3 regions of the Streptomyces sp. NPDC059743 genome follow, and region 2 is predicted to be linked to each of the others. Evidence: riboswitches for the same ligand, from Rfam matches in the RefSeq annotation. Region 2 holds a riboswitch; each other region holds the start of a gene.
The links. Region 2 has a riboswitch for cyclic di-AMP ahead of ACFV6H_RS21510 (M23 family metallopeptidase). Riboswitches for the same ligand answer to the same signal wherever they lie in the genome.

Region 1 (6,980 bases), on a different contig from region 2:
AGCGCGCGCCCGCCGGTGGTGGCGAGTTGGGACGTCAGCCGGAGCGAGAGCTTGGCGGCGGAGGTGTTGGTGTAGCGGACGGTGGCGGTCCGGACGGTGGCGGTCGCGGAGCCGTCGGCCTGGGTCTTCGCGGCGGTCGTGCCCGTCTGGAACGGGCCCAGCGCGACGGTGCCCGTGGCGGTGAGCGGGCCGAGCGCGGCTGCCGCCAAGTCGATCCGGCCGCCGCCCTGCTGCGAGGGCTGCTGACCGGGCACTGTACGGGCGGTACTGACCAGAGCGTCCTTGAGCCGGTCGGCGCGCCAGTCCGGGTGCTGCTGGGCGAGCAGGGCCGCGGCACCGGTGACATGCGGTGTGGCCATCGAGGTGCCGGACGCCGCGACGTAGTACGGGTCGACGGGATCGCCCATGGTCGTGCCCGTGGCACGGGCGGCCACGATACCGACACCGGGCGCGGTGACATCGGGCTTCACCGCACCGTCGCCGAGACGGGGCCCGCGGCTGGAGAACGGGGCGAGCGAGTCGTCACGGTCCACGGCGCCGACCGTGAGCGCGGTGTCGGCCGCGCCCGGTGAGCCGACCGTCCGGTCGCCCATCTCGCCGTTGTTGCCCGTCGCCACGACGAACAGGGCGCCGCTGCTCGCGGTGAGTTCGTCCACCGCGCGGCTCATCGGATCGGTGCCGTCGGTCGGTGTGTCGGAGCCCAGGCTCATATTGACGACCTTGGCGCCCTCGGCCGCGGCCCACTCCATGCCCGCGATGACCTGGGACTCGGTGCCGTAACCGTCGTTGCCGAGGACCTTGCCGATCAGCAGCCCGGCCTGCGGAGCGACGCCCTTGCGGCTGCCGCCGGACGCGGCGCCGCTGCCGCCGACCGTGGAGGCGACATGTGTGCCATGGCCGAAGACGTCCTCGGTGCCGCCGCTGCCGGAGAAGTCCTTGGCCTCGACGATCCGGCCCGTCAGATCGGGATGTGTCGTATCCGCGCCGGTGTCGAGGACGGCGACCTTGACTCCCTGGCCCCGGTAGCCGGCGTCCCAGGCGGCGGGCGCGTTGATCTGCGCCGTACTGCGGTCCAGGACGGCGTTCACCTTGCCGTCCAGCCAGATCCTGGGAGTCGCTCGCAGATCGCGGGCGGTCATGGTGTCCCCGGCCGGCGCGAGCGTGTGCCAGAACGTACCGAGATCGCCGCCGGGTATCCGCAGCGAGCGGGCGCCGATGCTCTCCAGCAGGCGCGAGGGTACGGAGTCGTCCTGGAACCCGGACAGGGAACGCAGGGTCTCGGCGGCCTGTGCTCCGGAGGCCTGTGTTCCTGCGGCTTGTGCTTCGGAGGGCTGGGCGACGATCAGCGGGAGCGAGTCGGTGTGGGCCTCGTCGTATCCCTGCGAGACGAGCGCGGTCACATCGAACAGTTCCCGGTCGAGTGTTCCCGCCGACACCAGGTCCGCAGCGTCGGACGGCAGTACGGACAGCCGGCCGTCCTGCTCGGCGGTCCGGAAGAGGATGCCGTCGCGGCCAGGACCGGGCTGGACCGAGGCCGAGCGCTTTCCGTCCGGGCCCGTGGTGAGCGTCACCCGGTCACCGGTGATCAGCCGTACCGTCGTGGGCGTGCCCACCGAGGTGGCGCCGGTCGAGTCGGCGGTGCCGACGGGCCCGTCGGTCACCGTGTCCCGGGCGGAGGGCCGGGCCGCGACCGGCGCCACGGCACCCACGGTCATCAGCAAGGCCATGGATACCGCCGCCGTCAGGCGGATACGTCTCATTTGTCCAGCCCTTTCGTTCAACTCCGCTGTCACGCGCTGTTGGACAGAATCTGGTAGGGCTGGAGCGGCTGTCACTGGTTCATGGGTGGCGTGGTTGAGACATGTCCCAACCACGCCACGGCCACGAACACCGGATCGGGCACGGGAAGTCGGCGGGACGGGACCTACCGGACAGGACTCACCGGACAGGACCTAATCGAGGAGGCGGGCGCGCAGCCGCTCACGTGTCTCGGGCGCGAGCCCCAGTCCCTCGGTGAGATAGGTGTCGGTGGTGCCCCAGGCCTTCTCGATGGTCTCGAAGGCCGCCGCGAGATACTCGGCGCGCGCGTCGAAGAGCGGGCTGAGCAGGTCCATCACCTCGGTGGACATTCCGGCGGGCGAATTGTCGCTGCGCCGGACCGGATAGCGGCGGTGCGGATCGTTCGACTTGAGATAGTCCGCCTCGATCGCCTCGGGCTCCACCCCGACCGCGAGCAGGGCCACGGCGACCGAGAGACCGGCCCGGTCCTTGCCCGCCGCGCAGTGCATGAGCGCCGGCATGCTGTCCTCGGCGAGGGCGTGCAGGACACGGCTGTGCTCGGCGGTGCGGTCCTTGATGATCGAGCGGTACGAGTCGGTCATCCGGGCCGCGGCCTTGCCGTCCGCGAGGAGCGAGCGGAGCTGGTCCAGATCGCCGTCCCTGACCATCCGCCAGAACTCGGCGCCGTCGGCCGGGTCGGTGAGCGGAATGTTCACATTGCGTACGCCGGGCAGCTCCACGTCCGCTCCGTCGAGCTTCAGATCGGCGGCATTGCGGAAGTCGAAGATCGTGTGAAGCCCGAGGGACGAGAGAAAGGCCGCGTCGGCCGCGGTGGCATTGGCGAGATGACCGCTGCGGAAGAGCCTGCCCGGCCGCACCTGCCTGCCGTCCGTGGTGGGCAGTCCTCCGACATCACGGAAGTTGCGCACGCCGGCCAGCTCGGGCTCTGTCGACGGGACCTGCTGCGTCACGGCCTGCTCCTCCGTGTCTGCCGTCGGCGCGGCTCGCCGACGCTGTCGACCTCTGACACTACGACATCTGTTCGTGTGGCAATCAGTTCGGCTGTCGGGAATCCGATGGGAGCATTCGGACATTATTCGCTGATAGATATCGCCCAAATGTGCATCTGTCCGTATTGGGTGATTCCTTATGTCCTGCCCCGGTCGCGGATGAGATGGGTTCCGGTCCGTGACCAGGATCATATCCGTGACGTTCCGTGGTGATGACATGTATTCGAATTCCTTGTCTGGAGCGGAGTTCGGAGGCCGTCGTCCACTCAGGGTGACCGGTAAAGCCGGGTTAAATGCGAGTGCGTCTTGTCGGTGGAAAAGGATCGCTTGTTCCGCTCGCCCCACTCGCCTACGTTCACCCTCAATCCGGACGGACCGCCGAATCCTGCCGCCGCCCGGAATTCGTATCGTCAAGCAACGCGTGGCAGGAGCGGGGGACCCAGGTAGTACGCCGGTCCGGAAACTCCGGAACGGCTTGGGGTGAAGTCGCGCGACAATCGCGACCGGGCATCTCCCGTCCGAACCCGACAGCTCACCTCGCAGGCGCCGGAGAGGAATTCGCCATGCCCGCGAAGGGTAAGCACCGCCGTCCCAAGGCCAACAACCCGGTATCGCGCGGATTCATAGCCGCCGGTACCGGCGGAGCCGCCATCGCACTTCCGCTCATCGGCGCCACCGGCGCGCACGCCGCCGTGAAGGCCGCACCGGCCACCGCGCCCGAGGCCGTCACCCAGCAACAGCTCGGCGTGGAGCAGACCGTCGTGGAGCACGTCGGCGCGAAGAAGGCCGGCGCCAAGAAGGGCGCCACCAAGACCCGGGTCTACACCGTGGTCGCGGGCGACTCCCTGTCGAAGATCGCCAAGAAGCAGCATGTCCACGGTGGCTGGCACAAGCTGTACGCGGACAACCGCGAGGCCGTCGGGCCGAACCCGTCGCTGATCCACCCCGGGCTGAAGCTGACCATCAAGGCGCGCGGCGCAGACCATACGCGTCCCGCGAAGCCGGCCGAGCCGACAGAGCCGTCCAAGTCTTCCGACAGCGCCTCGGACGACACCGGTGCCTCGGATCCGTCCACCACCACGCCGGCCGACACGCCGGAGCAGAGCAGCGGCTCCGGCTTCACCACGCCCGTCGACGATCCGCAGATCGGCACTCCGTACCGTGCCTCGGGCAGCAGTTGGGCCAGCGGCTACCACACCGGTGTGGACTTCCTGGTGGACACGGGCACCGAGGTGAAGGCGGTCGGCGCGGGCACGGTCGTGACGGCGGGCTGGGGCGGCTCGTACGGTAATCAGGTCGTCATCGAGCACAGCGACGGCCACTACTCGCAGTACGCCCATCTGTCCTCGATATCCGTCTCCGAGGGCGACACCGTCAGCGAGGGCCAGCAGATCGGTCTCTCCGGCGCCACCGGCAATGTCACGGGACCGCATCTGCACTTCGAGATCCGTACCGGACCGGAGTACGGCTCGGACATCGACCCGCTGGCGTATCTCCGCGATCAGGGTGTCAATATCTGAGGTACGGCACCGACTGAGGCATGGCGTCGTTCTTGCTGCGTTCTCCGTTCTCTGCTCTCCGCCCGGCACCGGTACTTCCGTGTCGGGCGGAGAGCGTTGGGCATATTCCCGCTTGGCCGAAAATTGACCGATGGTGTATCTCACGCCTGGTCAACCCTTCCTTACGGTCGCGTAGGTCACATCTGCGGGTGAAAGATGTGGTGTTGTGGCAGACGATTCGAGATCAAGAAGAAGAGGCGTATTCGGGTCGTACACGGCGATCGGTGACAGCTTCACGGAGGGCGTGGGCGATCCCGGACCCGATGGACGGTATGTCGGCTGGGCGGACCGGCTCGCGGTTCTGCTCGCCGATCGACTGGCTGACCAACTCACCGACCTGGTGACCGACGGTGCCGTCCCGGCCGGTCCTGCGGACACCGTGCACGGTGATTTCCGGTACGCGAATCTCGCCGTACGCGGCCGGCTCCTCGACCAGATCGTCACCGAGCAGATTCCCCGGGCCAAGGAACTCGCCCCCGATCTGGTGACCTTCTGCGGAGGCGGCAATGACATCATCCGGCCCGGCACCGATCCCGACGATGTCGCCGAGCGCTTCGAGCGGGCCGTCGCCGATCTGGCCGGAGCGGTCGGCACGGTCATGGTGACGACCGGCTTCGACACCCGAGGCGTTCCCGTACTCCGTCATCTGCGCGGCAAGATCGCGACGTACACCGCCCATGTACGGGCCATCGCCGACCGCTACGACTGTCCGGTGCTCGATCTCTGGTCCCTCAAGTCCGTCCAGGACAGGCGGGCCTGGGACGGCGACCGGCTGCATCTCTCACCCGAGGGCCACACCCGTGTCGCTCTGCGCGCCGCGCAGGTGCTCGGGCTCGATGTGCCCGCCGACCCGGACCAGGCATGGCCGCCGCAGCCGCCGCGCGGCACCTTCGAGGTACGGCGCGACGACATCAACTGGGCGCGCGAGTATCTGGTGCCGTGGATCGGGCGCCGGCTGCGCGGAGAGTCCTCCGGGGACCATGTCGAGGCGAAGCGCCCGGACCTTCTGCCCTTGAACCAGTGACGGCGGTGCCGGACCGGGGTGCCGACGGGCATCCCGGTCCGGCTGTCCCGGTGCTGCGCAGCGGATTTTCACTCATCCGAATGGACCACGGAACGCCTGCGCATGGGCTGTGCCGAGCGCGGCGATAACCGAGCCGAAGGGGTCCTCCGGTGTGGCGCCGGCCAGAGGAAGGCCCGTACCACGGCGCTGTGGGTTCAGGGGGTTCCGATGGCGGACAACGGCAGTGCGACTCTCTCGGCGGGAGCGGTCACCTTTGTCACGGCCAATGAGGATCGTGACCACGACACCGGGATCAATATCTCGGTCAAGACACCGGACGGTGTGGAGGCCGCCTCCATCTCCGTGCCGTTCGGTCAGTTCAAGGACGGGACGACGGCCGGTCCGTACCCTCTCGATGTGCTGACGGAGACCACGAAGGAGGGACTGTCCAACGGGACCGCGACGGTCACCATCCATCCGAACGGCGACGACACCTGGCGGTTCGATCTACGGCTCCGGCTGCGGTTCTCCGATGCGACGCATCTGTCGGTCAGCGCCGAGAACATCGAGCTGAACGAGGACCGGAACACCACCCAGGTCTCCCTGGGCGGCCCGCCGAACTGATCCGTCCCGGAGCGGATTCCGCAGCTGAGGGATCCGCTCCAGCACTCCGCCCGCGAAGATGTCGTACAGCGGCAGCGTCTCCAGATGCACATAGCCGATATGGCAGTCGCACACCGCCAGCGGGCATGCCCGGGGCGCGAGCGCCTTCCGGTACGAGCCGTCGTAGAGATTGCCCAGCTCGGCACGGACGAAGTGGCAGCGCCGTACGGTCCCTTCGCCGTCCACCGAGATCACCGACTCACCGGTCCGGCAGGGCAGCCCGGCAGAGCTGTGCGGCCTGCGGCTGTACGGGAAGAGAGGATCGAGCTCCGTCCAGCGGGCGGCCTCCTCGTCCGTATAGCTGTGGCCCTCGGCCGCGTTGATCCAGAGATAGATGTGCGCGGGCAGTTCGGCGCGCAGCCGGCGGGCGTGCTCAAGATGCTCGGCGAGGCCGACGACGCCCACACTGAAGCGGATGGAGCGGTCCGCGAGGTCGTGGCACTTGGCGAGGAACCGGTCGTACGGCGTCTGCCCGGGGTGGTAGGTGCACCACAGCGCCAGCTTCGCCGGATCGGCGTCGGCCAGCCAGTCGGTACGGCAGCTCAGATTGGTCTGGATGGCCACGCGCCCGACATGCGGCAGATGCGACAGCTCGCTGAGCGTCCGCCGGTACCAGGAGCGGACCAGCCCTTCGCCCCAGGGCGTGAAGAGCACCGACAGTCGGTCGTCCCGCTGCTCCGACACCCAGGAGGCGAACCGCTCCAGCGCCTCCCTGTCGGCGCGGAGCTGCTCGCGGCTGTCCCGCCGCTTGGCGAACGGACAGTACGGACAGTCGTAGTCGCAGGAGGCGAGCGGGCCTCGGTAGAGGATCGTCAGGTCCACGGGGCTCACTTCACCTCGTACGCGGCCATCGCGGCCCGTACGGCGGGAGAGAAGAGCGCCGGGCCCAGCGCGTCCGAGTACGAGAGTCCCTCGGGTGAGAGACGCAGCAGCCCGGGATCCGTGCCGGTGTCCAGCCAGCCGAGG
Region 2 (6,980 bases):
TGTGTGTGACGACGTCCGCGAGCGACGACCTCCCTGTCTCGTATCGGGGCGGGCCCGGCCGGCCCCCGGGCGGCCCCGGGCGGCTCTCCGGCGAGGGACACTGGCAGACAGGTGGGAACGGGCGCCGCAGGCGCGGCGTGGGCACTCCCTGGGCGCTCCGTAGAATCGGTGCGTTGTGGCCGAGCGCGAGAAGACCGGGATGACTGAGATGGCCGAGGCGACCGAGTCTGTTGAGCGAGGCATGACCGACGGGACCAACGGCGCCGGTGCGGCCGAGCGGGCCGGGGACCGCATGATGAGTCGGATGTTTCCCGACGGTAGCGGGCCCGCCGCCGATCCTGCGGGCTCGCACTTCGAGCGGCGTATCCGCAGCTTCCAGCCGCGCCGCAGCCGCGTCACCACGGGGCAGGCCGACGCGCTGCGGCGGCTGTGGCCCGTCTGGGGCCTGGACATCGACGGCCGGCGGGTCCTGGACCCGTACGAGCTGTTCGACGGGCTGCCGGTCGTCCTGGAGATCGGCTTCGGGATGGGCGAGGCCACCGCGCGCATGGCCGCGGACGACCCGGGCACCGGCATACTCGCCGTCGATGTGCACACGCCGGGCCAGGGAAATCTTCTCCGGCTCGCGGAGGAGAACGGGCTGTCCAACATCCGGGTGGCCAACGGCGACGCGATCATCCTGCTCAGGGAGATGCTGCCGCCCGGGTCCCTCGACGGACTGCGGGTCTACTTCCCGGATCCCTGGCCCAAGAAGCGCCATCACAAGCGGCGGCTGATCCAGCCGGAGTTCCTCACGCTGGCCGCGAGCCGGCTGAAGCCCGGGGCCCTGCTGCACTGCGCGACCGACTGGGAGCCGTACGCCGAGCAGATGCTCGCGGAGCTGACGGCCCACCCGGGCTTCGAGAACACCCGGCCGGACGGCGGATACGCGCCACGGCCCGCCTTCCGGCCGCTGACCCGGTTCGAGGGCCAGGGACTCGACAAGGGCCATGTCGTACGCGATCTGCTGTTCCGCCGCGTACCGGATCTGCCGGATCTCCATGAACGGCCGGAACAGCCGTCCGCCTGACGCCGCCCGGCCCCGTAACCGCCGGTAGCCGCACAGGCACCATCGCCGGTGTCAGTGCCGCTCGTTAGGGTCGTCGCGTGTCGGAACCCACTCAGCAGCGCCTCGATCCGGGCCCGGCGATCCCCGTCTACGAGCGGCAGCAGCAGCTCGGCGACCTGTGGACCGCCGTGCCGGAGCCTGCCCGCAGGCGCTATCGGCCGCGCCGCGCCTTCTGGCGCCATCGGGCGGTGCGAGCGGGAGCCGTGATCACGCTGCTCGCCCTCTGCGGCCTGGTGATCCTGGCGCTCGTCCGGGACCAGACCGGCACCGAGGGCTTTCTGGTCGGCCTCGGGCTCGCCGTGCTGCCCGTACCGCTCCTGGTCGCGGCCTTCCGCTGGCTGGACCGCGTCGATCCAGGGCCCTGGCGGAATCTGCTGTTCTCGTTCGCCTGGGGCGCCTTCGCCGCCGCCCTGGTCGCGATCATCGCCAACACCTTCGCGATCCGGTGGATAGCCACCGCCACCGCCGACCCGGCCGGCGCGGAGTCCCTGGGCGTCACGGTGATAGCGCCGGTCGTGGAGGAGAGCGCCAAGGCCGCGGCGATCCTGCTGGTCTTCCTGTTCCGCAGACGGGACTTCACCGGGCTGGTCGACGGAGTCGTGTTCGCGGGCTTCACCGCCACCGGCTTCGCCTTCACCGAGAACATCCTCTATCTCGGCAGCGCCTTCGGCGAGGACCGGAGCGCGGGCAGCGCAGGCCTGGCCTCCATAACGGCGGCGACCTTCTTCGTACGGGTGGTGCTGGCGCCGTTCGCGCACCCGCTCTTCACCGTGCTCACGGGCATAGGCTTCGGCCTGGCGGCGACGGCGGCCCGCCACCAGAAGATCCGGCGGCTGGCCCTCCCGCCGCTCGGTCTGGCGCTGGCGATGGGTATGCACGCACTGTGGAACGGCTCGACGTCGCTCTTCGGCCCGTTCGGCTTCTACGCCGTGTACGCGGTGTTCATGGTGCCGGTCTTCGGGCTGCTGACCTGGCTGGCAATCTGGAGCAGACAGCGCGAGCTGCGTACGGTCTCGGCCGAGCTGCCCGCGTACGCGGCGGCGGGCTGGCTGCCTGCGTCCGCGCCTCAGGCGCTCTCCTCGATGCGGGCGCGCACGGTGGCGCGCGATTTCGCGGCCCGTACGTACGGACCTCAGGCGTCCAGATCGGTCGGCGAGTACGAGGCGTTCGCGACGTCCCTGGCGTTTCTGCGCCATGACGCCCAGCGCGGCAGGACCGGCCCGGACTTCGTGGAGCGCGAGCAGGAGCTGCTGCACCATCTCTGGGAACGCAGGGAGACGGCCGGGCCCGCGCTGACCTATGCCGCGCGGGCCACGGGCCGGGTGCCGGTGCCGCCGCCGTACATCGACTACGACGGCTACAACCCGTACCGCCAGTACTGACGACCTACTGCCAGCCAACGACCGGCCGAAGACCGACGGGACCGGCGGCCCAGGCGTCGGGGGGCTAGGTCCTGTCCGGCCGGTCTTCGTGGATCAGCCCGGGGCGTCCGGTGCGGTGCATCGCAAGGCGGAGGATTGCCCGTGTACTGGATGTACTCGGGCAACTCCGACAACGCGGCGAGGTGCCGTGCCGGGCGTTCCGGGCCCACGAAGACCGGCCGGACAGGGCCTAGCGCCGGAGCCGCCGGGGACGGGGACAGCGTGATGCCACGGGGATCAAGCCGAGGGCCGAGGAGCGCGGTCGGGCGGCGGCACTCAGGGAGTCACGCGGCGTGGCTCAGGGAGCCAGGCCCTTGCTGCGCAGCCAGCTCATGGGATCGACACCGGAGCCGCCCGCCGTGTGGACTTCGAGGTGCAGATGCGGCCCGGTCACATTGCCGGTCGCGCCGACCCGGCCGATGGTCTCGCCGGTGGTGACCTTCTGCCCGGCGGTGACGGTCATCGAGGACTGGTGGCAGTACCAGATCTCCGTACCGTCATCCAGCTCCAGGATGGTCCGGTAGCCGTACGAGCCCGACCAGCCGGCCGAGGTGACCGTGCCGCTGTGCACGGCCTTGACCGGCGTGCCCGTCGGAGCGGCGAAGTCCAGACCGGTGTGGTAGCCGGAGGACCACATGGAGCCGGACTCACCGTAGGTGGAGGTGATGGTGTACGAGGAGGTGGGAAGAGCGAAACTGGCGGCCAGCTTCGCGAGGCGCTCCGCCTCCGCCTTGGCCCTGGCCTCCGCCTCGGCCTTCTTCTTCGCCTCTTCGATCTTCTTCTCGGCCTCGGTCTGCTGCTTCTTGGCCAGTGCCGCGGCCTGCTCGGCCGCAGCGCGCTCCGCAGCCGCCTTCTCCGTGGCGTCGGCCTCGTTCTGCTGCTGCTCGGCCTGCTGGAGGATCCGGGCCCGCAGGGCCTCGCCCGCGTCCGTGGCGCCCTGTTCCGCGTCCGCCGCCGTCATACCGGCGGTGGTGAGCGGTGCGCTGGCCAGCAGATCCGGCTCGGCCTCGTCGGCCGCCAGCGATCCCATGCCCGGGAGCGAACCGGCGTCGGGAAGATTGTCCGTGATGGCGTCGGGCAGGGATATGGAGACCGCGGGCTTGTCCTGCGCGGTGGCCATACCGCCCGCGCCGACGGCGGCTATGACACCCACGCCGAGGACGGTGGAGCTACGGGCGAAGCCGTTGCGCTGCTTGCCGACGCGATGCCTGCCGCGTACCGGGCGTACGGACTCCTCGGTGGGATTCCACTCGCCCCATGCCCGCTCCGGCTCGGTGCCGAAGGAGGTGGTTTCGAAGGGGACCGTGGGGGCAGGCTGATTGGACGCCACTGAGGCGCACTCCTTTCCTTCCTTCTCGCCTACCGGGTTAGCTGACGGGTTCGGAGCAGGAAGGTCTCCTACGGTCGCCCTGAGCTGCGCAAGGCAGCAAAGAACTCCCGATTCACCCCAATTGGTGGTTCCCCGGTTCCCTTGCGGGATTCGGCGCGTGAGCACGGTGCCGACTCTTACGACGGCTGGGACGACCGCGCTGCGTTATCGAACGTTAATAGAGACCGGGCCCTTATTCCAAGCCGTTCCGGGTGATCATTAACAACTTCGCATCGGACACACCAGGGCACATGCATACGCAATCGGGCGAGCTGACTGCCTTTCAGCACGCCCGGCATACCTGACGGTATGTCAAATGTTATGCGGAGGGATACCTATCGATCACACACGGTGGTGACGGCCCGACGGACCGCGCGCGAGCACGCCCGGGACACGTGGGACGCCCGGAGCACAGGGATCGCGCGGGACATGCAGGACGCCCAGGACACGTCCGTCAGGGAACGAGTCAGGGCACGAGAGGTATCGTCCTGCGCCGTTCCGGCTCGACCTCCGTGGGCCGGTTCACCGCCAGCAGCGCCATGTCGTCCTGGCTCCCGCCGCCCGTGTGCAGCCGTACGTCGTCGATCAGCGCCTGGAGCAGTTCGTCGGGCCCTTGGAAGATCCGTCCGTCGAGCCGGTCGCGCGGCACATAGAAGACACCACGGGAATCACGCGCCTCGGAGAGTCCGTCCGTGTAGAAGAGCAGCGTCGATCCAACCGGGTACTTGGCCTGCTGGGCACGGTCCGGCCAGGCGCCCAGTTCGCTCATCCCGAGCGGCAGCGCGGGATCGCGCGTCTCCAGCATCCGTACCGCGCCGTTCTCGCACATCAGCAGCGGATCGGGATGCCCTCGGTTGACCAGCTTCACCACATCTCCGTCGTGCGGGATCTCGGCGAGCACGGCCGTGGTGAAGCCTTCGAACGCGTCCAGCCCGCCACGTCTGGTCCCGTCGCGCGTGAGAGCCCGCTCCAGCCGCTGCGCCACGCCCTCCAGCGAGCTCTCCTGTTCGGCGGCCTCCCGGAAGGACCCGATGACGACGGCCACCGCCTCGACCGCCTCAAGCCCTTTCCCCCGTACGTCCCCGACCACCAGTCGTACTCCGTACGGCGTGTCCTGTACGGCGAAGAGGTCGCCGCCGATGAACGCGCCTTCCTGGGCCGCCTCGTACCGCGCGGCGATACGCAGCCCGCCGATCCGTTCGGCGGGTCTCGGCAGCACCGCCCGTTGAGCGGTCTCGGCGATGATCCGGGCGGAGGCGAGCCGCTGCCCGCTGCGGCGCAGCACTCCGCTGATGTACAGCGCGAGGAGCGAGACGACCACAACGGTCAGCAGCTCGCTGAGCGCCTCCAGCGTCATGAGCGAGTTGGCGTAGAGATGCATCGCCAGCTCGAAGAGCAGCGAGGCGATGGCGACCAGCAGCGTGCCGATCAGCGGGTAGAACGGCGCGGCGACCAGCGGGGCCGCCGCGTAGAGTGGGGCGGCCGTGACACGTGTCGGAGTCAGGGAGTCGAAGATCACTCCGACGACGAGCACGAGCAGAGGCAGAACGCGGACCAGCCGCCGCCCGGTACGGACCCGGCCGCCCGAAACCGGCACCCCGTCACTCGACGTGAGACCGACCGTCTCGTCGGCCCGCCGACCGCTGCCGCTCAGGCACTCCCTGAGCCTCCTCAGCTTCCCCACCAGTGGTCACCTGCCCGGTTCCGCCTAGGGCTACGGACGGTACCGCGCCCCACCCAGGCTGGCCGCTGCCGTCCGCGGCGGCGACTCGCCGTCGGCCGAGTGGGCTATGGAGCAGATCGGATCGCGACCGGCTCCACAGCAGGTCAGACAGCCGGACGGCCAGTCGGTCAGATGGCCGGTCGGTCGCCGCGCCGGCCGCCGGGCTGGTTGGCCCGGTCAGCCGCTGAGTCGGCCGACCGACCGGCCGTATGACCGGTCAGTCAGTCAGGTGGCGCTCGGCGTACACCTTCATGGCGTCCCGTACGAGCACTGCTGTCCCTTCACCGTACTTGTCATAGGCCGCTCTGAACCGTTCATCATCCACATACATTTTCGTCACACCGATGACATACGGCTTGGTGAGCTCGACCGTCACCGACAGCCAGTCGCAGTGACGCCGGGCGACGGCCTGGGCCTCGTCGCTGTCGGCGGCGAGCCCTGCCTCCTTCGCCCGTGCCCAGTCGCGGGCGATGGCCTCGTGCCGGTCCTGGAAGCCCTGGCGCTCCTCGTCGCTGAGCGCGCTCCACCAGCGGTCGCTCTTCTGATATGCCTCCCGGCCCCAACGCTCGGTCACCTCCTGCTCGTACCGTGTGTGATCGAAGCCGTCGAGCACTTCCTCGGCCATGAGTTCCTCTCCCGTCGCGGTCTTGTGGAGAGTGGTCCGCACCGAGGCGATCAGCCGCTCGACGCGCTCGCGCTCCTGCTCCAGCAGCCTGAGATGCGTGCGCAGGGCGACAGCCGTGTCCTGCTGGCCGTCGAGGATCCGGGCGATCGCCGGCAGCCCGAGTCCCAGCTCCCGCAGCAGCAGAATCCGCTGGAGCCGGACCAGGGCGTCCTGGTCGTAGTAGCGGTAGCCGTTGGCGCCGGTCCTGCTGGGCACCAGCAGTCCCAGCTCGCCGTAGTGCCTGAGCGTGCGGCTGGTGGTGCCGGCCTTCTTCGCGATCTCCTGGATCGACCACTCCATGGCTTCGACGGTAGAACTTGACGTTACGTAAAGGTCAAGCGCGAAAACGGCGGCACGGATATACGGATGGCACGGATATACGGATATGGGGACGCGGTGGCACGGAAACGACGAAGACCCGGATCCACTTGGAATCCGGGCCTTCGGCTTCTGTTCAGTAGCGGGGACAGGATTTGAACCTGCGACCTCTGGGTTATGAGCCCAGCGAGCTACCGAGCTGCTCCACCCCGCGTCGGTAAACACAACCTTACGCCATTCAGAGCAAGATCATCACCACTCGTGGCGAGGACGCGCCAGGCTAGGCCGCCGTGACGACATCGGCCCGTACCGCGGCGGCCCATTCCACCAGAAGCCGCTGGTAGCGCTCCTGCTCGGCGGGCGGGAGCGAGCTGCCG
Region 3 (6,980 bases), on a different contig from region 2:
CCCGGCCTGGCCCTCGCCTCCAAACTCGCGGGCCGTGTCCGCACGGCAGGCCTGGACGTCCCGCTCCCGTCGGGTGACGGCGTCGGCTACGACCTGCTCGCCATGGCCGTACAAGCCGAAAAGGCAGGCGTAGACCCGGAAACAGCCCTCCGCGCGGCGGCCCGCACCTACCGGGACGCGATCCGCACGGCTGAAGCGGGCGGCGTCGCCACTGAGTAACGTGGCGACAGCGATTGGTGAGAATGCGGGGGAACGGGGCGGGAATGGGCACGAGTTGGGGCGCACCGGAGGCGGAGACGGAGCGGGAACGGCCCGGGTCCACCCATAACGGGATCTCCGGTGGTGCGGTCGTCGGTAACGTCGTACAGACGGGCTCAATCGGGTCGTTCTACCTCGGCGACGGAGGCCATGCAGGCGGCCTACCCGCGCCCGACGACTGGCCTCGGCCGGACGAACTGCTTCCGTTCGATTTCGGCGTACGGATGTCCCGTACCTTCCGCGACGAGCCCGACCTCACGCCGTATGTGGAGCGGGATCACGACGTGCGGCTCGGCAACCTGGTCTGGGACGGTGCCGAGTCGGGCGGCTTGGTGGTGGTGACGGGCGAGCGCCTGTCCGGCAAGACGAGGACCGCGTACGAGGCGCTGAGCGCCGGTCTGAGCCGCCGAGGGAAGGTTTTCGCGCCCAGCCCAGGTACGGACCTCCGGACGCTGCCCGCGCTGCTGCGCAGCCGTTCCGACGGCCCGTACGTCCTATGGCTGGACGATCTGGAGGACCACCTGGGCGGGCACGGGCTGACGCCCGGCTTGCTCACCCAACTGATCCAGCAGCGCGTGATCGTGTTGGCCACGATGAGCGAGAAGGAGTACGAGAAGCACCGCTTCGATTCCGCCACGAACTCCCGGGTGCTGGCGAGGGCGGAGACGGTCGAACTGTCCTCGCGGTGGAGCGAGGACGAGCTGTCACGGCTCATGAAGCTGTCGTCCCACGACGCCCGGCTGGCCGGTGCGCTGAACCGGCGTGGTGACAGCGGTGTCACCCAGTACCTCGCCGTTGGTCCCGACCTCTGGGCGCGGTGGAACCGAGCTCGGCGCCCCAGCGCGCACCCGCGTGGCCATCTGCTGGTCCGGGCCGCGATCGATCTCGCGCGGCACGGGATCAGTGTGCCGGTGCCGCTGGAACTGCTGCGTGCGATCCATAAGTTGTACGGTCCCGAGATCGCGGACGCGAGCAGCGAGTCGTTCGAGGACGCCCTCGCCTGGGCCACCGAGACCAGGCACGGTGTCACCGGGCTGCTCGTAGCGGGTCCGGAGCCCGGCACCTGGCGTGCGTACGGCTCATTGGTCGCCGACGGGGCACGGTGCCCGGACATGGCGCCGATGCCTTACTTCGCCTGGGGGTTCGCGATGGACATGGGAATCGACGGTATGTCCGAACCCGAGAAGATAACCGCAGCCCAAGCCGCCCTGCTCCCAGCGGCGGAGAAGGGGGACATCGACGCCATGCTCTGGCTCGCCGTCTTCTGTGAGGATGCGGGAGACGTGGTGGAGGCGGCACGCTGGTACCGGGCGGCGGCCGACGCTAATTCCTCGTACGCATACTTGGCGGGGGATTACCTCGCCGAACACGGCAGCGTCCTGGAGGCGATTCCGTACCTCAGGACCGCCGCCGAGACCGGGAACCGGACATCCGCCGCCCTGCTCGGCAGGCTGCTGCGCGATCAGGCCGAGCACTGGTTGCGCGTGGCGGCTGGAGACGGCGACGGCGCGGCGGTGTATGAGCTGGGCGATCTGCTCAACAGACCCGGCCGGCCCAGCTAGGTCGCCTGGGCCACACACCCGCACCCGACGGTCTCCAGGCCCGCCCCGATACCGTCAACCGGTGACCGAAAAGCCTCCCATCCCCGCCCCCGCCCCCGAGCTCTTCACCTGGGAGTTCGCCACCGACCCGTACCCCGCCTACGCCTGGCTCCGTGAGCACGCGCCCGTGCACCGGGCCCGGCTGCCCAGTGGTGTCGAGGCGTGGCTCGTGACGCGGTACGGGGACGCCAAGGCGGCGCTCGCCGATGCGCGGCTGTCCAAGAATCCCGTTCATCACGCGGAGGCGGCGCACGCCAAAGGGAAGACCGGGATTCCCGGGGAGCGCAACGCGGATCTCATGACGCATCTGCTCAATATCGATCCGCCCGACCACACCCGGCTGCGCCGGCTGGTGTCCAAGGCGTTCACGCCCCGGCGCATCGCGGAGTTCGGGCCTCGCGTCCAGCAGCTCACCGACCGGCTCATCGACGGTTTCGCGGCGAAGGGCGAGGCGGATCTGATCCATGACTTCGCCTTCCCGCTGCCCATCTACGCGATCTGCGATCTGCTCGGCGTACCGGCCGAGGACCAGGACGACTTCCGCGACTGGGCCGGCATGATGATCCGGCATTCAAAAGCCGGCCACGGCGGCGGGCCGCGCGGCGGTGTGGCGCGGTCGGTCAAGAAGATCCGGGGATATCTGGCCGAACTCATCCACCGTAAAAGGGAGAATCCGGGCGACGATCTGATCTCCGGCCTCGTCCGGGCCAGTGACGACGGCGAGCATCTCACCGAGAACGAGGCCGCGGCGATGGCCTTCATCATCCTCTTCGCCGGTTTCGAGACCACCGTCAACCTGATCGGTAACGGCGTCCATACGCTGATGCGCCACCCGGAGCAGCGCGCCCGGCTTCAGCGGTCGCTCGACGCGGGCGAGACGGAGCTGCTCGCGACGGGTGTCGAGGAACTGCTGCGCCACGACGGTCCGGTGGAGCTGGCGACCTGGCGGTACGCCACCGAGCCGGTGACGCTCGGCGGGCAGCGGATCGCGGTGGGCGATCCCGTACTCGTCGTACTCGCCGCGGCGGACCGCGACCCGGAACGGTTCGCCTCGCCCGACACACTCGATCTCGCACGGCGTGACAATCAGCACCTCGGCTACGGGCACGGCATCCACTACTGCCTCGGCGCACCGCTCGCCCGCCTTGAAGGACAGACCGCTCTCGCGACGCTGCTGACCCGGCTGCCCGATGTGCGGCTTGCCGTGGATCCTGCCGATTTGCGCTGGCGCGGAGGGCTCATCATGCGTGGATTGCGCACACTTCCGGTGCAGTTCACGCCATTGTCCGGCTGATGGACCGCTGCCGGTTTCGAGGCCCGATCAGGAAGCTGCAACTGACGGACCGTCAGGAATGTGACTTTCACGTGATCTCCGCTGCATCGACTTGTGACAGACGTTCGAGTACCGCTACGTTCACCGACGACTCAGCAGCAACACGCCGTAGTCGAAACGACAGTCACACGGAAGGCAAGCGCATGCGCTCCGCGAACGGCCGACACCGCAGACCACGCCAGGCCCCCGCTCTGATCGTCGCCGCTGGGGTGACCGGGTCGGCGATCGCCATCCCGCTGTTCGCCGCCTCGGGCGCCAGCGCGGCGGACGCCTCCACCTGGGACCGTGTCTCCGAATGCGAGAGCGGCGGTATGTGGAGCGCGGACCTCGGCAACGGCTACTACGGCGGCCTCCAGCTCGGCCAGGAGACCTGGGACGCCTTCGGCGGCGGCGCGTACGCGGCCCGGCCCGACCTCGCCAGCCGTTCCCAGCAGATCACCGTGGCGGAGAAGATCCTCGAAGCGCAGGGCTCGAAGGTCTGGTCGAGCTGTGCGTCGGTCTCCGGGCTGACGGGCACCCTGCTGCCCGGTGTCGGTCTCGGAAGCGGCTCCGGCTCCGGCTCCGGCTCCACGGGAGCCTCGCAGGGCGACCAGGGCGCCGATCCGACGGGCAGTCCCTCCGGCGCTCCGGACGCCGAGCCCTCCGCTCCGGCCGACGGAACGGGCGTGCGGCCCGGCGAGCCGGTCCCTTCCGGTTCGGCCGGCACGCCCACGTCCGGAGCTTCCGCGGACGGCGCCGAGGGCACCGACGGGCTCGGCCTCGGTGGCACTGCCACCGGCGGTACGGAGTCGGCCAAGGGCAAGCACCGCGGTGAGGCCGCCCAGGAGGATGCCGTAACGGGCAATTCGGATGAAGGACTTGAATACGGTCGCCATGCCTCACGAGGTGACGGCCTGTCGCGCAGTACGGACGGCCTGCCGGATCGTACGGAATCGCCCGCTCCGGCGGAGGCCGATCAGCCCGCCGAGCGCAACTGGCTGGTCGCCGACGGGCAGAAGGTGCTCGGCGGGTGGCTGTAAGGCGTACGGGCCGATGGCTGTGAGGTGAGCGAGGGCGGCCGGTACCGGCCGCCCTCGGTGCGTTCTCGGTGTGTTCTCGCCGGCCGTGGCCCTGATCCCGCCCGTGGTCCCGGCCTTGATGCCGCCTTGATTCAATCCTTGGTCCAGCCCTTGGTTCAGCCCTTGATCCCGCCGTGAAGTGGCGCGGATTCAGAGGGTAGTTCGCGGTTCTATGTCCGCTTCTGTGCAAGTGAGACAAGGGTCTCTTTGTTGCAACTAGGGACTTTTGCCCTGTGCGTTGCCCTGCTTTCTGCTCCCACCAGCGGAAATGCGTAAACCTGGGCGGTGGGTAAGGGCGTTATTTCCCTGATGTCTCCTTTGAAGAACCGGCGGGCCTGTGATTACGGTCTGAACCGCTCGCACCGCGGGCCTCGTCGACCGTCACGCCGAATCCTGCCGTCGGTCGGGGGGAGTAGTCGTCGCGTCATGCGCCGAAGGCAGGAGCGGGGGACCCACGGTTTGTGCCGGCCCCGGCCGTCGAGAGACGGCCGACGACCGGCTCGGGGTGAAGCCGGATGCGCGAGCGTCCGGCCGGGCAACTCACTTGGCCCGAACCCGACAGCTCACCTCGTAGGCGTCGGTGAGGAGAGTTCCATGCCGCGTTCCAGCAAAGGTTCCAGCAAGGGCAAGCACCGCCGTCCCTCCCGCTCCGTGACCGCCCGCTATGCCACGCTCGCCGGAATCACCGGTGCCGCCGTCGCGGTCCCGCTGATCGGCGCCACCTCCGCCTCCGCCGCGACCGCCTCCGAGTGGGACCGGGTCGCCCAGTGCGAGTCCGGCGGCAACTGGTCCATCAACACCGGTAACGGGTACTACGGCGGCCTCCAGTTCAGCAGCTCCACCTGGGCCGCGTACGGAGGCACCGCCTACGCGGCCAGGGCCGACCTCGCCTCGAAGTCCCAGCAGATAACGGTCGCCGAGAAGGTGCTGGCCGGCCAGGGCAAGGGCGCGTGGCCCACCTGTGGCGTCAACCTCTCCAACGCCGCGTACGACGGTGGCTCGGCCGGCACAGGCTCCGGTTCCGGTACGGGCTCCGGTTCCGGCTCGGGCTCCGGGTCCGGTTCGAACTCCGGCGGCGGCTCTGATTCCGGTTCCGGTTCCGGTTCCGGTACACAGGACCAGGCCGCCCAGCAGCAGGCGCAGCCCCAGCAGCAGACCCGGCCCGCCCAGCCCAAGCGGCAGCAGGCGCAGCCCGCCTCGCGCGGCGAGAGCCGCGCCGCCACGGATGCCGCCACCGGCGCCGCCACCACGTTCAAGAAGGGCGACGGCGAGTACAAGGTCAAGTCCGGTGACAGCCTCTCCAAGATCGCCGCCGCGCACCAGGTCAAGGGCGGCTGGAAGAAGCTGTTCGAGCTGAACAAGGACATCGTCCGCGACGCCGATCTCATCTACCCGGGCCAGCAGCTCCATCTGACCTGACCTGACCTGACCCGACCCGACCCGACCCGAGCTGACCTGACTCGCCCGGCCCGGCGCGTGATCCCCGTACGCGCCGGGCCGCGGTCTGCGCCTGTCCGGGCGTACGCGAGGGATACGCAGGGAGGACTCAGGACGGACTCAGGACGGACGCGGAGGGTACTCGGAGCGGTGCTCAACACGGCACTCAAGGCGGTGCTCATCGGCGCGCCGAGGCGCTCGGGTGCTTGATCCGTCCCAGCGGGCGGGCACCGGCCGGCCGACGCCTCCGGGCCGGTTAGGCTCATGCCGCAAGGCCAATGAGACCCTGCACTCCAAGCGTCACATCCCAGAAGGAGATGCTCGTGCCGTCCATCGACGTCGTCGTAGCCCGGGAAATCCTGGACTCCCGAGGCAACCCCACGGTCGAGGTCGAGGTCGGCCTCGACGACGGCAGCACCGGCCGTGCTGCCGTCCCGTCCGGTGCCTCCACCGGTGCGTTCGAGGCCGTGGAACTCCGTGACGGAGACGCCAACCGCTATCTGGGCAAGGGCGTCGAGAAGGCCGTACTGGCCGTCATCGAGCAGCTCGGCCCGGAGCTCGTCGGCTACGACGCCACCGAGCAGCGCCTGATCGACCAGGCCATGATCGACCTGGACGCCACCGAGAACAAGGGCTCGCTGGGCGCCAACGCCATCCTCGGTGTCTCGCTCGCCGTCGCGCACGCCGCCTCCGAGGCCTCGGACCTCCCGCTCTTCCGCTACCTGGGCGGCCCGAACGCGCATCTGCTGCCCGTTCCGATGATGAACATCCTGAACGGCGGCTCGCACGCCGACTCCAATGTGGACATCCAGGAGTTCATGATCGCTCCGATCGGCGCGGAGTCCTTCTCCGAGGCGCTGCGCTGGGGTGCCGAGGTCTACCACACCCTCAAGAAGGTCCTGAAGCAGAAGGGCCTCTCCACCGGTCTCGGCGACGAGGGCGGCTTCGCGCCCAACCTGGAGTCCAACCGCGCCGCGCTCGACCTGATCCTCGAAGCCATCAAGGAAGCCGGCTATGTGCCGGGCCGTGACATCGCGCTCGCGCTGGACGTCGCCGCCTCCGAGTTCTACAAGGACGGCTCGTACGAGTTCGAGGGCAAGTCCCGCTCGGCCGCCGAGATGACGGAGTACTACGAGGAGCTGGTCGCCGCGTACCCGCTCGTCTCCATCGAGGACCCGCTCTTCGAGGACGACTGGGCCGGCTGGAAGGTCATCACCGACAAGCTCGGCTCCAAGGTGCAGATCGTCGGTGACGACCTGTTCGTCACCAACCCGGAGCGGCTGGCCCGTGGCA

Region 1: another riboswitch for cyclic di-AMP. It lies ahead of ACFV6H_RS07345 (peptidoglycan DD-metalloendopeptidase family protein); the one in region 2 lies ahead of ACFV6H_RS21510 (M23 family metallopeptidase).
Region 3: another riboswitch for cyclic di-AMP. It lies ahead of ACFV6H_RS05315 (transglycosylase family protein); the one in region 2 lies ahead of ACFV6H_RS21510 (M23 family metallopeptidase).

What each region holds. Positions count from the first base shown of each region.
Region 1 is NZ_JBHWGS010000003.1:349,327-356,306, reverse strand. It holds gene ACFV6H_RS07355 (S8 family serine peptidase) at 1-1,760, opposite strand, end outside; gene ACFV6H_RS07350 (tyrosine-protein phosphatase) at 1,953-2,750, opposite strand; cyclic di-AMP (ydaO/yuaA leader) riboswitch at 3,156-3,348, shown strand; gene ACFV6H_RS07345 (peptidoglycan DD-metalloendopeptidase family protein) at 3,353-4,309, shown strand; gene ACFV6H_RS07340 (SGNH/GDSL hydrolase family protein) at 4,515-5,372, shown strand; gene ACFV6H_RS07335 (hypothetical protein) at 5,580-5,975, shown strand; gene ACFV6H_RS07330 (STM4011 family radical SAM protein) at 5,859-6,836, opposite strand; gene ACFV6H_RS07325 (STM4012 family radical SAM protein) at 6,842-6,980, opposite strand, start outside.
Region 2 is NZ_JBHWGS010000011.1:292,510-299,489, reverse strand. It holds gene trmB (tRNA (guanosine(46)-N7)-methyltransferase TrmB) at 293-1,069, shown strand; gene ACFV6H_RS21515 (PrsW family intramembrane metalloprotease) at 1,147-2,490, shown strand; gene ACFV6H_RS21510 (M23 family metallopeptidase) at 2,828-3,859, opposite strand; cyclic di-AMP (ydaO/yuaA leader) riboswitch at 3,871-4,025, opposite strand; gene ACFV6H_RS21505 (PP2C family protein-serine/threonine phosphatase) at 4,365-5,495, opposite strand; gene ACFV6H_RS21500 (MerR family transcriptional regulator) at 5,839-6,585, opposite strand; tRNA gene ACFV6H_RS21495 (tRNA-Met) at 6,744-6,817, opposite strand; gene ACFV6H_RS21490 (hypothetical protein) at 6,884-6,980, opposite strand, start outside.
Region 3 is NZ_JBHWGS010000002.1:476,176-483,155, forward strand. It holds gene ACFV6H_RS05295 (nucleoside triphosphate pyrophosphohydrolase) at 1-219, shown strand, start outside; gene ACFV6H_RS05300 (tetratricopeptide repeat protein) at 264-1,820, shown strand; gene ACFV6H_RS05305 (cytochrome P450) at 1,777-3,153, shown strand; gene ACFV6H_RS05310 (transglycosylase family protein) at 3,336-4,211, shown strand; cyclic di-AMP (ydaO/yuaA leader) riboswitch at 4,670-4,842, shown strand; gene ACFV6H_RS05315 (transglycosylase family protein) at 4,845-5,669, shown strand; gene eno (phosphopyruvate hydratase) at 6,005-6,980, shown strand, end outside.